Linked DNA regions of Thermochromatium tepidum ATCC 43061. The protein of the gene in region 2 binds, or shares a complex with, the protein of the main gene of each other region. Links are inferred from orthologs where the notes say so. Each region holds a gene or a part of one and is shown on either strand. Other genes may lie near its edges.

Evidence for each region.
Region 1: the proteins of tsaE (region 2) and tsaD are in contact, whole or in part, in a crystal structure (PDB 6N9A), measured with the Thermotoga maritima proteins. The link is inferred for Thermochromatium tepidum ATCC 43061 from one-to-one orthologs. Residues at the interface, in WP_004082108.1 of Thermotoga maritima: Leu37, Gly38, Lys46, Lys57, Val59, Lys60, Ser61, Thr63, Phe64, Thr65, Leu66, Met67, Val69, Pro71, Tyr82, Arg83, Leu84, Asp86, Asp88, Phe89, Asp93, Ile128, Asp130, Glu131, Arg134; in WP_004082750.1 of Thermotoga maritima: Cys10, Asp11, Arg49, His50, Leu82, Gly84, Gly135, Gly136, Glu154, Thr155, Leu156, Asp157, Asp158, Ser159, Glu162, Asp165, Lys166, Arg169, Leu170, Tyr175, Lys213, Thr214, Leu217, Tyr218, Gln221, Arg222, Asn324.

What each region holds. Positions count from the first base shown.
Region 1 is NZ_CP039268.1:1,421,669-1,427,534, forward strand. What follows is about bases 1,327-4,111. They hold tsaD (tRNA (adenosine(37)-N6)-threonylcarbamoyltransferase complex transferase subunit TsaD), read right to left. Parts: upstream 3,350-4,111; coding sequence 2,303-3,349; downstream 1,327-2,302. Other genes in these bases: E6P07_RS06535 (sensor histidine kinase), read left to right, coding at 1,327-2,306; rpsU (30S ribosomal protein S21), read left to right, coding at 3,507-3,722; E6P07_RS06550 (GatB/YqeY domain-containing protein), read left to right, coding at 3,820-4,111. In the rest of the region: folB (dihydroneopterin aldolase), read right to left, coding at 1-285; glycerol-3-phosphate 1-O-acyltransferase PlsY, read left to right, coding at 333-935; more of E6P07_RS06535, read left to right, coding at 1,092-1,326; more of E6P07_RS06550, read left to right, coding at 4,112-4,263; dnaG (DNA primase), read left to right, coding at 4,285-5,866.
Region 2 is NZ_CP039268.1:2,101,147-2,106,720, reverse strand. What follows is about bases 2,881-5,574. They hold tsaE (tRNA (adenosine(37)-N6)-threonylcarbamoyltransferase complex ATPase subunit type 1 TsaE), read left to right. Parts: upstream 2,881-3,822; coding sequence 3,823-4,326; downstream 4,327-5,574. Other genes in these bases: E6P07_RS09675 (N-acetylmuramoyl-L-alanine amidase), read left to right, coding at 4,427-5,574; E6P07_RS09685 (NAD(P)H-hydrate dehydratase), read left to right, coding at 2,881-3,821. Also shown: E6P07_RS09695 (proline--tRNA ligase), read right to left, coding at 1-1,051; E6P07_RS09690 (PilZ domain-containing protein), read left to right, coding at 1,252-2,310; more of E6P07_RS09685, read left to right, coding at 2,307-2,880. UniProt on the Escherichia coli protein: Required for the formation of a threonylcarbamoyl group on adenosine at position 37 (t(6)A37) in tRNAs that read codons beginning with adenine.

The DNA of each region.
Region 1 (5,866 bases), 680 kb from region 2 along the record:
GAGGCGCAGCCAGGGGATACCGAACTCACGCATCAAGAGCGCCGCACATTGCTCGGCCAGGGTCTCGACCAGTTCATGCCGATTGTGTCTGACCACCTCGGTCAGACGCCGGGCGACGGCTTCGTAGTCAAGCGCATCGGCGATACGGTCGCTGGCCGCCGCGCGCGCCACGTCGCTCGCCATCTCTAGATCCAGGATCAGCGGGCGCGTGGTCTGTTTTTCCCAATCGTGGATACCGATTCGGGTGTCGAGGCGCAGACCGCGAATGAAGACGATGTCAGTCATGGTACAGTTTTTGGCCTCGTGTCCGATTCCAAACTCAGATTCTATCCATGATCATAGCCACACTCCTCATCTTCGCCGCCTATCTACTCGGCTCGATCTCCAGCGCCATCATCGTCTGCCGTCTGATGGGACTGCCGGACCCGCGCACCCAGGGCTCGAACAATCCGGGCGCCACCAACGTCCTGCGCATCGGCGGCAAGAAGGCCGCCGCCATCACGCTCCTTGGCGACAGTCTCAAGGGATTGCTCCCCATGCTCGTCGGTCATGCCCTGGGCGCCGACCCCAGCGTGCTTGCCGGGATCGGACTGGCCGCCTTCATCGGCCATCTCTACCCGGTGTTCTTCGGCTTCAAGGGCGGCAAGGGTGTGGCCACGGCGCTCGGCGTGCAGTTCGGGCTCTACTGGCCGATCGGGCTCTGTGTCGCGGCTGTGTGGCTATTCGTGGCCAGGGTGCTCAAGATCTCATCGCTCTCGGGGCTGATCTCGATGGCGTTGGCGCCGCTCTTCGTCTGGCTGTTCTGGGACGAGAAGACACTGATCGGGATGCAGCTCATCATCACCGGTCTGCTGATCTGGCGTCATCGCAGCAATATCCGTAATCTGCTCGACGGCACCGAGGGTCGGATCAGCGCCAAGGCCCCCTCGGACTGAGGCGGCCAACGCATCCCGTAGGATCGGCTTTAGCCGCGATCTTGGCAGATGTGGATTGCGCCTGAAGGCGCCCTACCCCACCAAAGCGACCTTTGACTTTGAGGGGAGGTGCGGTTCGGACATTGGCCAGATTTTCTCGGACATTGATGAGCGGCCATGAACGATTCGGTCCCGAAGTCGGCCCCAGACGCGATCCACCCACACGATGGACTGGATCAACTGGTGGTCAGCAGTCATCTCCATCGCTCGGTGCTCGACGCCTTGCCGGCACAGATCGCCGTGCTCGATCAGGAGGCCCGGTTGCTCGCGGTCAACCGCGCCTGGCGTGCCTTTTCGGCTGAACAGGGCCGCGACGATCACGTCTGGAAAGACAGCGATCCCCGAACGCTCGCTGCCTGCCGCTGGTCGGGCGAGCAACCGGATGCGATCGCGCTCACGGCGGCCCGCGGCATTGAGGATGTCATCCAAGGCCGCCGCCTCTGTTTTAGTATCGAGTATCCCTGTCACACGGCGCAGCGCCAGTGCTGGCTGCTGATGCGCGCCTTCCCCTTGCAGGGCGAGCAAGAAGGCGCCGTCGTTACCTATCTGGACATCACCGAGCGCCGGCTGGCCGAGGAGGAGGCGCGGCGCGCGCGCGACGCCCTGGCCCGGGTGGCACGGCTCGATGCCGTCGGCGTACTGGCCTCCTCGCTCGTCCATGAACTGCTCCAGCCGCTGAGCGCGGCCGGTTTCTATTGTAGCGCCGCCGGTCAGCTCGCCAAGGGACCGTCCGCCGACCCAAGGCGTCTGCTGGAGGTCATTCGGTGCATCGACGATCAGGTCCATCGCGCGGGTGACATCATGGAACGTCTGCGCGCCTTTCTGCGTGGACTCAAGGTCCATCGGGTGCGGGTGCCGGTCGACCAGGTGCTCAAGCGCGCCCTGGATCTGGTGCGCTGGTTTGCCAACGACCGTCAGGTAAGACTGGAGCTGATCGCACCTGGAGAACTGCCCGAGATCGAGGGCGATCCGGTGCAGATCGAGCAGGTGTTGGTCAATCTGATCTGCAACGCGGTGCAGGCGATCGACATGAGCGGATGCGTCCAGCGCGAGGTGCGTATCGAAGTCGTGCCCGGTCTGGGTGAAATCGAATTCATCGTGCGCGACACCGGACCTGGCCTGCCGCCTGGGCGACAGGCCGCCATCTTTGACATCTTCGAATCGAACACTGAGGCAGGGCTAGGGTTGGGTCTGGCGATCAGTCGCGCGATTGCCGAGGACCACGGCGGACGGCTCTGGGCCGAACCAGCACCGACTGAGGGCGCAGTCTTCCATTTCACCCTCCCCACGGCCTGGGACGAGGACTCCAATGACTCAAACCCACCGGTCTAGGGCGCAGCACCCCTGCCCACGATCGGCGCTAATTCCTCCATCGGCCAGCGCGCACGCGGCTTGAAAGCGAGCGGCTCGGTCTGGCCAGCCAGCAATCGCTGACAGCCCGCAAAGGCGATCATGGCCCCGTTGTCGGTGCAGAACGCCGGGCGCGGATAGTAGGTCTGGCCACCCTCAGCGGCGATGGCCTGATTCATGCGTTCACGCAGACGGCGGTTGGCGCTTACACCGCCGACGAGGACGAGCCGCTCTCGCCCGGTCTCGCGCAGGGCACGCCGGCACTTGATCACCAGGGTGTCGACTACCGCCTCCTCGAAGGCGCGTGCGATGTCGGCGCGGGTCTGCTCGGGGTCAGCAGCCTGGGGCAGCTCCGTCTGCAGGGCGTTTAACGTAAAGGTCTTGAGCCCACTGAAGCTAAACTCCAACCCCGGACGGTCGGTCATGGGTCGGGGGAAACGGAAGCGCTCAGGATCGCCATGCTCAGCCAGCCGCGCCAGCTCGGGTCCGCCCGGATAGGGGAGGCCGAGGATCTTGGCCGTCTTGTCGAACGCCTCGCCCGCCGCGTCGTCAACCGACTCGCCCAGGATGCGATAATGCCCGATACCAAGCACATCGACCAACTGGGTGTGTCCGCCCGAGACTAAGAGCGCCACGAAGGGGAACGCGGGCGCTGGTTCTTCCAGGAGCGGCGCCAGCAGATGCCCCTCCAGGTGATGCACCCCGATCGCAGGGACCTTCCAGGCCCAGGCCAGCGCACGCCCGAGCGCCGAACCGACCAGCAGCGCCCCGATCAGACCCGGACCGGCGGTGTAGGCCACGCCGTCGATGTGCGTGCGTCTGAGTCCGGACTCGTCGAGCACCTGACGGATCAGCGGCAGGGTCTTGCGGATATGGTCGCGCGAGGCCAGCTCCGGCACCACGCCGCCGTATTCGGCATGGATCTCGACCTGGCTGTAGACGGCCTGCGCTAGCAGTCCGCGCCCGTGTTCGTACACGGCAATCCCAGTCTCGTCGCACGAGGTCTCGATTCCCAACACTCGCATCGTCATTTAAGCCCCGCAAGGCGCCTGAAGTCCAAAAAATCCGAAGAATCTTTGCATCATAGCCTTTGCGCGGACGATCGACCATGCGCTAGAATCTGGGATCTTTTTACCTCGACCTTATCCATCAACCGGAAACAGACTTTAAGGAATTTCTGCTATGCCCAGCGTTCGCGTCAAAGAAAACGAGCCATTTGAGGTTGCCATGCGGCGTTTCAAGCGTTCCTGCGAGAAGGCAGGGGTGCTTGCCGAGGTCCGTCGGCGTGAGTTCTACGAGAAGCCGACCTCCGAGCGCAAGCGCAAGAAGGCCGCCGCCATCAAACGTCATCAGAAGAAACTCCAGCGCGAAGCCCGTCGTTGGGAACGACCGTACTGAGTCCGGCGTGCCCAGTGAGTGGTCGATATGTTTCGTGGCCTAGTCATTCCCTTTAGACCTTTCAAGATCGAACCCCGCGAAGTACTGACCCATGGGTATGCTCAAGTCGCGCATTCAGGATGACATGAAGACCGCCATGAAGGCGGGAGACAAGCCCAGGCTCGGCGTGATCCGGCTGATACTGGCCGCCATCAAGCAACGCGAGGTCGACGAGCGCATCGAACTCGACGACACCCAGACGCTGGCCGTGCTCGACAAGATGGTCAAGCAGCGGCGCGACTCGATTGGCCAGTACGAGCGTGCCGGGCGCGAGGATCTGGCTGAGGTCGAGCGCTTCGAGATCGGGGTCATCCAGGGCTACCTACCCGCCGCGCTGACTGAGGCCGAGATCGCCGCCCTGGTCGAGGAGGCCGTCGCCGCCTCCGGTGCTGCCACCCTGAGCGACATGGGCAAGGTGATGAACCTGCTGCGTCCCCGGGTTCAGGGCCGCGCCGACATGGGCGCCGTCAGCGCCCTCGTCAAGCAGCGCCTCGGAGGCTAGACCGCGCCGCGCGTGCCTTGCATGGCCGGACGTATCCCGCCCGAATTCATCGATCAGCTGCTCGCGCGAACCGATATCGTCGAACTCATCGGCTCGCGCCTCCAGTTACGCAAGGCCGGGCGCGAATTTCAGGCCCGCTGTCCCTTCCACGACGAAAAGACCCCATCCTTCAGCGTCAGTCCCGACAAGCAGTTCTACCACTGCTTCGGCTGCGGCGCGCACGGCACCGCCATCGGCTTTCTGATGGCGTACGACCATCTCTCCTTCCGCGAGGCAGTGGAGGAACTGGCCGAACGTGCCGGATTGGAGATCCCAAGCGACGGCACTCCGATGCAGAGTGCGCCGGATCATGGGCCGCTCTATCGGCTGATGGAGGACGTGGCACTCTATTACCGCCGCCAACTGCGCGAACATCCTCAAGCCCAGGATGCCCTTGAGTATCTCAAGGGACGCGGTCTGACCGGCGAGATCGCGGCACGCTTTGGTCTCGGTTATGCACCGGCGCATGGCAATCCTGTGCTCACCCAGTTCGGGCAAGACGCCGCAGCGCGTGTCAGACTCCAGACCGTCGGCCTGATCTCCGAGCAAGACGGACGACCCTACGACAAGTTCCGCAACCGCGTGATGTTCCCGATCCGCGACCGGCGCGGGCGTGTCATCGGCTTTGGTGGGCGTGTGCTCGGCAACGGCAAGCCCAAATATCTCAACTCACCCGAGACGCCGATCTTCCACAAGGGTCACGAGCTCTACGGACTGTATGAGGCCCAGCGCGCCAATCGCACATTTGACACCCTGATCGTGGTCGAGGGCTATCTCGACGTCGTCGCCCTGGCGCAGTTCGGGATCACCAATGCCGTAGCTACGCTCGGCACCGCGACTACGCCCGAGCATCTCAAGCAGTTGTTCAAGTGCGCGCCGGACATCGTCTTTTGCTTTGACGGCGACCAAGCCGGACGCGCGGGGGCGTGGAAGGCGCTGGAGACCGCCCTCCCCCAAGCGACCGGACATCAGGCGATCCGCTTTCTGTTCCTGCCCGAGGGCGATGATCCGGATACCCTGGTGCGTCGTGAAGGGGCCGAAGGCTTTCGATCACGCCTAAAGCAGGCCCAACCCTTGTCCGATTTTCTCTTCGAGCATCTGCGCGAATCCATGGACACCACCACACTGGACGGACGCGCGCGCTTCGCCAGCCGGATCCAACCCCACATCGAACGTCTGCCCAATGGGCTCTATCGTGACCTACTGATCAAACGACTCGCCGATTTTACCGGCGTGCCAACGCTCAAGTCGGCTGCTGAGCACCGCCCTCGGCCCAGGGCGCGGCCTGCCAAGCCCGCGCGCCCAAGTCTGGTCGCCCAGGCCATTGCACTGCTCCTCGACCGCCCCGACCTGGCACCCCAGGCGTTGACGATCAGTGACGACTGGCGCCGCTCGACCCAGCGCGGCGTCGACATCCTGATCCGACTGCTCGATCGGCTCAGTCAGGCACCTGAGCTCACCAAAGCCCAACTCCTGGAAGGCTGGCGCGAGCATCCCTATTTTGGCGCTCTACAACGCTTGAGCGTGCATCCCTTTTTGCAAGACATCGGTGCCGAGGGTGCCG
Region 2 (5,574 bases):
GATCGACGATACAGGGGATCGGCAGATCCTTCGGCCCAAGCGATCCAGGGCCGGCGCCGATGGCGGCACGGATCTCGGCCTCGGTGGCCAGGCGCAGCGGCGAGGCGACCTGCGGCAGCTTCTGTGCCTTGACGGCATTGAGCTCGTGATCGCCGCGCACCAGGAGCGCGACCAGGCCGCCGCCGGCCTCCTCGGAGGCCGCGACCACCAGGGTCTTGACCGTGCGCTCGATCGGTTGAGCAAACTGCTCGACCAGCTCGGCGATGGTGCGCGCATTGGGTGTGTCGACCAGACGCGCCGGCTCGCTGGGCGCAGGGGCATGCTCGCGCGGGGCGAGCGCCTCGGCCAGTTCCACATTGGCGGCATAGTCGCTGGCGGTCGAAAAGGCGATGGCGTCTTCACCCGAGGCGGCCAGGACGTGAAACTCGTGCGAGGCGCTGCCGCCGATGCTACCTGTGTCGGCACGCACGGCGCGAAACTCCAGTCCACAGCGCCTGAAGATACGGCAATAGGTCTCGTACATACGCTGGTAGGTCTCGTCCAATGAGGCCTCGTCCAGGTGGAAGGAATAGGCGTCCTTCATCAGGAACTCGCGCGCGCGCATCACGCCGAAGCGCGGGCGGATCTCGTCGCGAAACTTGGTCTGGATCTGGTAGAAATTGACGGGGAGCTGCTTGTAGCTCTTGAGTTCGTTACGCGCCAGATCGGTGATGATCTCTTCGTGGGTGGGTCCAAAGCAGAACTCGCGCTGGTGGCGGTCCTTGAAACGCAACAACTCAGGACCGTATTGTTCCCAACGCCCGGACTCCTGCCAGAGTTCGGCCGGCTGCACGGCTGGCATGGAGACTTCCAACGCCCCGGCGCGATCCATCTCCTCGCGCACGATGCGCTCGACTCGGCGCAGTACACGCAGTCCCAGCGGCAACCAGGTGTAGAGCCCGGCGGCGAGCTTGCGGATGAGACCGGCGCGCAACATCAATCGGTGGCTGACGACCTCGGCGTCGGCCGGCGTCTCTTTGATGGTCTGGAGTGGGAACTCAGAGGTACGCATCGGACGAAAATCTCGACAGGTAAAGCATTGAAGTCTATTGGTCCGGCGACGTCGAAACAATACCTTCCACACAACCCATCAGGCGCCTTCCAGGGTCGTCCCCGAAAACGGCGCGTCGATGATGTTAGAGTAATTGAGATTCGTCCAAGGATCTTTCGTCCGTTCCATCCGTGAATAGTTCTCATGTGGCAGACTCAAACATGACTCAATCGGGATCCGGTTCGATGGCCATGGAACGACGCACCCAGCTACGTATCGACCTGAGGATTCCGGTCGAGCTGACCTACCCGGGTCGGGACGCGCCCGTGCAGGCCGTTACGCGCGACCTCTCCTGGGGGGGCGCACTCTTGCATCTCACGGACCCCCTGCCCAGGGATCTCAAGACCCTGATCATCAGCCTGCCATGGCGGCGCGGCAAATCCATCCACGCCCAGGCCAAGCTGCTGCGCGTGCGTCCAGACGCTGCAGGTGGTTATCTGGCGGCTGTGCGCTTTACCAGCCTATCGCCGCGCAGTCAGAGCCGTTTGGAGCGCCTGCTCAAGATGCTCTATTCCGCGGATACCAAGGGAGACGCAGCTGGTAAGAATGCCTTGTTTCGCGAGTTGGAGGTCACGGTCAGCGATGCCGAGGAATTGCGCCAGACGCTACTCCAGATCCTGGAGGGGCGTTACACCGTGACCGTCTTCGAGCCCTATGAGGTCGGACAGAGCATCAGTCTGTCGATCACTGGGACCTTCGATCTCCCAGACATCCGCTTGCGGGCGCAGATCTCGGGGGTACAAAAGTCCAGGGTCGAGGGATTCAACTGGGCCGACCTCTATACCCTGTCGCTCGAATTCGAGCACCCGGGTGACGCGATTCGCGCCTTAATCGCGCAGATCCTGAGTCGTCTGTCTGACTCTGAGGATCAAAGCTCCATCTTTATTTCTCTGGAGGGCGCGCCGGACTGGTTGCGTTCGGTGGCCACGGCGGTACGCTTCAGTATGAGTAACCGGAAGGCCGATGTCGGCGTCCGGGATGAGGTGCGTTCCTGTTTGGAGTCCGAGCGTCCCGAGGCCGTGGAGCGGCTCATTGCCGGCTGGGGTAATGTCAACGATTTCGACGTGGTCTTCCAAGATTTGGTCCTAAGCCGCGACGAACAGCCGCCTGCCTGGTCGCAGGAGGCCTGGGATGAGCTCAAACTGTTACAGAGTGTCCATGATGAGGTCTATGGCGCTCCACCTCATCGAAACACCTGGCTCAGGGGTGGGCGGCTGTGAGACGCATCCCGGACAGCGATCGCCTGCCCCATGCGCTCTACCGTGCCGAACAGGTACGCCGGCTCGACCGTCTGGCCATCGAGCGCTTCGGTGTGTCTGGGATCGAGCTGATGGAACGCGCCGGTGCGGTTGCCTATCGGCTGCTGCGCGTGCGCTGGCCGAATGCGCGTCGCCTCACCGTCCTGGCCGGGATGGGCAACAATGGTGGTGACGGCTATGTAGTGGCGCGGTTGGCGCGCGCCGCTGGTCTGGACACGCGGGTTTTGCAACTCGGCAAGGCGGATCAGGTGCGTGGTGAGGCGGCCCTGAGTCTGGCCGCCTATCGCGACGCCGGCGGGGTCATTGAGGATTATCTTGGCCTGCCACGCAAGACCGATCTCTATGTCGACGCCCTCTTTGGCACCGGGCTGGTGCGTCCGGTGACGGGCCCCTGGGCCGAGGCCATCACGGCGCTCAATGCCCAGCGCGCGCCTGTGCTGGCGCTCGACCTCCCCTCTGGACTGCACGCCGACACCGGCTGTGTCCTGGGCGTGGCGGTGCGGGCGAGTGTGACTGTCTCCTTTATCGGGCTCAAACTCGGACTCTTTGTCGGTGCCGGCGCCGAGTATCGGGGGGAGGTCCACTTCAGCGCGCTCGAAGTCCCAGCCCAGGTCTATGCCGGGGAGATCCTGGCGGCGGTGCGGATCGACTGGGCGCGCGAATCGCGTCTCCTCACGCCCCGCTCGCGGATCGCGCACAAGGGCGACTGCGGTCATGTCCTGGTCGTCGGCGGCGCACCCGGGATGTCGGGCGCGGCGCGTCTGGCCGGTGAGGCGGCCCTGCGCGCGGGCGCCGGGCTGGTGACGATCGCGACCCATCCGCGTCACGCCGACTGGCTCAATCTCGACCGGCCTGAACTGATGGTCGCCGCCGTCGAGCGTCCGGAAGACCTGGATACGCTGATCGAGCGGGCCGATGTAGTCGCGATCGGCCCAGGGCTGGGTCGGGGTGACTGGGGACGCAGACTCTGGGAGCGGGTCCGCGGCTTGTCGCATCCGCTGGTGGTGGATGCCGACGCGCTCAACCTCCTGGCCGAGTCCCCAGGCGCCGGTCCAGACTGGATCCTGACCCCGCATCCAGGCGAGGCCGCGCGTCTGCTCGGCAGCGCGACCGCCGAGATCCAGTCCGATCGCCTCGCTGGCGCGCGGCAGATCCAGGCGCGTTTCGGCGGGGTGGTGGTACTCAAGGGGGCCGGCACCATTGTGCATGGCCCAGCACCGCGCGTCCCGGCCGTCTGTAGCGACGGCAACCCCGGCATGGCGACCGCGGGCGCGGGCGATGTCCTGACCGGTGTGATTGCCGCCCTACGCGCCCAGGGTCTGGAAACCGAAGCGGCCGCCCGCGCTGGTGTCTGTCTGCACGCCGCGGCCGGGGATCTGGCCGCGCGTGCCGGCGAGCGTGGGCTGATCGCCACGGATATCATCGCCGCCCTGCGCACACTCTCCAATGGTCTCGCCAAGGTGGATCGCTGAGATGCCCGCGACCCTGGAACTCACACTCGACACACCCGAGTCACAGATGGACTTTGGGGCGCATCTGGCGCGGGCCCTTAAACCGCCCTGCGTGATCTTTCTCGAGGGCGACCTGGGCACGGGCAAGACCACCCTGACCCGTGGTATCCTGCGCGGTCTCGGGCACTCCGGGGTGGTACGCAGTCCAACCTATACCCTCGTTGAGCCCTATGCACTAAACGACCTTGAACTCTACCATTTCGATCTCTATCGCCTGGGTGATCCGGAAGAACTGGACTATCTCGGGCCGCGCGATCTGCTTGGGAAGGCGGCGGTTTGGGTCATAGAATGGCCCGAGCGTGGCGCCGGCTTCCTGCCCAAGCCCGATCTGCGCATCCAGCTCGTCCACCTCGATGTCGGTCGGCGCTTGACCCTAAATGCCCTGAGTCCATCGGGCCAGACGCTGCTCGCTGATGTAATTTCTGTCTCTGATGTCTCTGCGCAACATCTTCGAGCCGATACTTGAGGAAGTTCCTCTAATCATCGGAGCTGACTTGGAAAGATCGGCGATAAGCTGCTATCTTTTAAGCGATGCTCGTACCCAAGTCAGGCCTCGAGGCGGCATCGTGAACAGGCTCATCGTGCTCTTTATGCTACTGATCGCCCTGCCCGCGGCGAGTGTCGCGGTGGAGGTCGACTGCCAATGGAATCCGCCGAGTTCGAGCAAGACCCGGCTGCTCTTCAACCTTACGGCGCCCGCCGCCCACCGCATCTTTACCCTCGACCAACCTGATCGAGTCGTGATTGACATTGCTGGGGCGCAGATGCGCAGCGACCTGCCAGCGGCGCGCACCGACGACCCCCTGCTGATCGGCGTGCGCGCCGGTGTGCGTCCCAATGGCGACCTGCGCGTCGTGCTCGATCTCAAGCAACAGGTGCGCGTCAAGAGTTTTACCGACAGGACCGGCGCTGACAGATACCAACTGATCGTCGAGCTCCTGCCCAAGTCCTTGGGAGGTGGCAAACTCCAGCCGGTCTCCAATCAGGCGCCAGTTCAGCCGCTCTGGTTGAGTCGCGGACGCACGGCCATTGTCGCCATCGACGCTGGACACGGCGGCGAGGATCCAGGGGCGATCGGGCCAAACGGCACGCGCGAGAAGGACGTCACCCTGGCCATCGCCCACAGGCTAAAGCGACTGATCGAACGTGAATCCGGGATCCGAGCCATAATGATCCGTGATGACGACCGTTATGTCGGACTGCGCGAACGCACCCTGATCGCGCGCGAGCACAAGGCCGATCTCTTTGTGTCCATCCATGCCGATGCCTACGAGAACCCAGACGCACAGGGCTCATCGGTCTATATCCTCTCGCACGGTGCGGCCAGCAGCGAGGCGGCTGGTTGGCTGGCCGATCGTGAGAACAAGGCTGATCGCATCGGCGGTGCGGATCCGACGACGAGCGAAGACATGCTGGCCGCTGTGCTGCTCGACATGACGCGCAACACCACCCTGGAGCACAGTGCCGAGGCGGCTACCTCGGTGCTACGCGCTCTCAAGCGTGTCGGTGTGGTCCACAAGGCTGATGTCCAGCGTGCCGGCTTCGTGGTGCTCAAGTCGCCCGACATTCCATCGGTGCTGGTCGAAACGGCCTTCATCAGCAACGCCCAAGAGGAGCAGCGACTCCGCGATAACCTCTATCTGCAGCGGATGGCCGAGGCGATCCTGGCCGGGATCAAGGGTTATTTCGCCAAGTATCCACCGCGTGGCCTGTT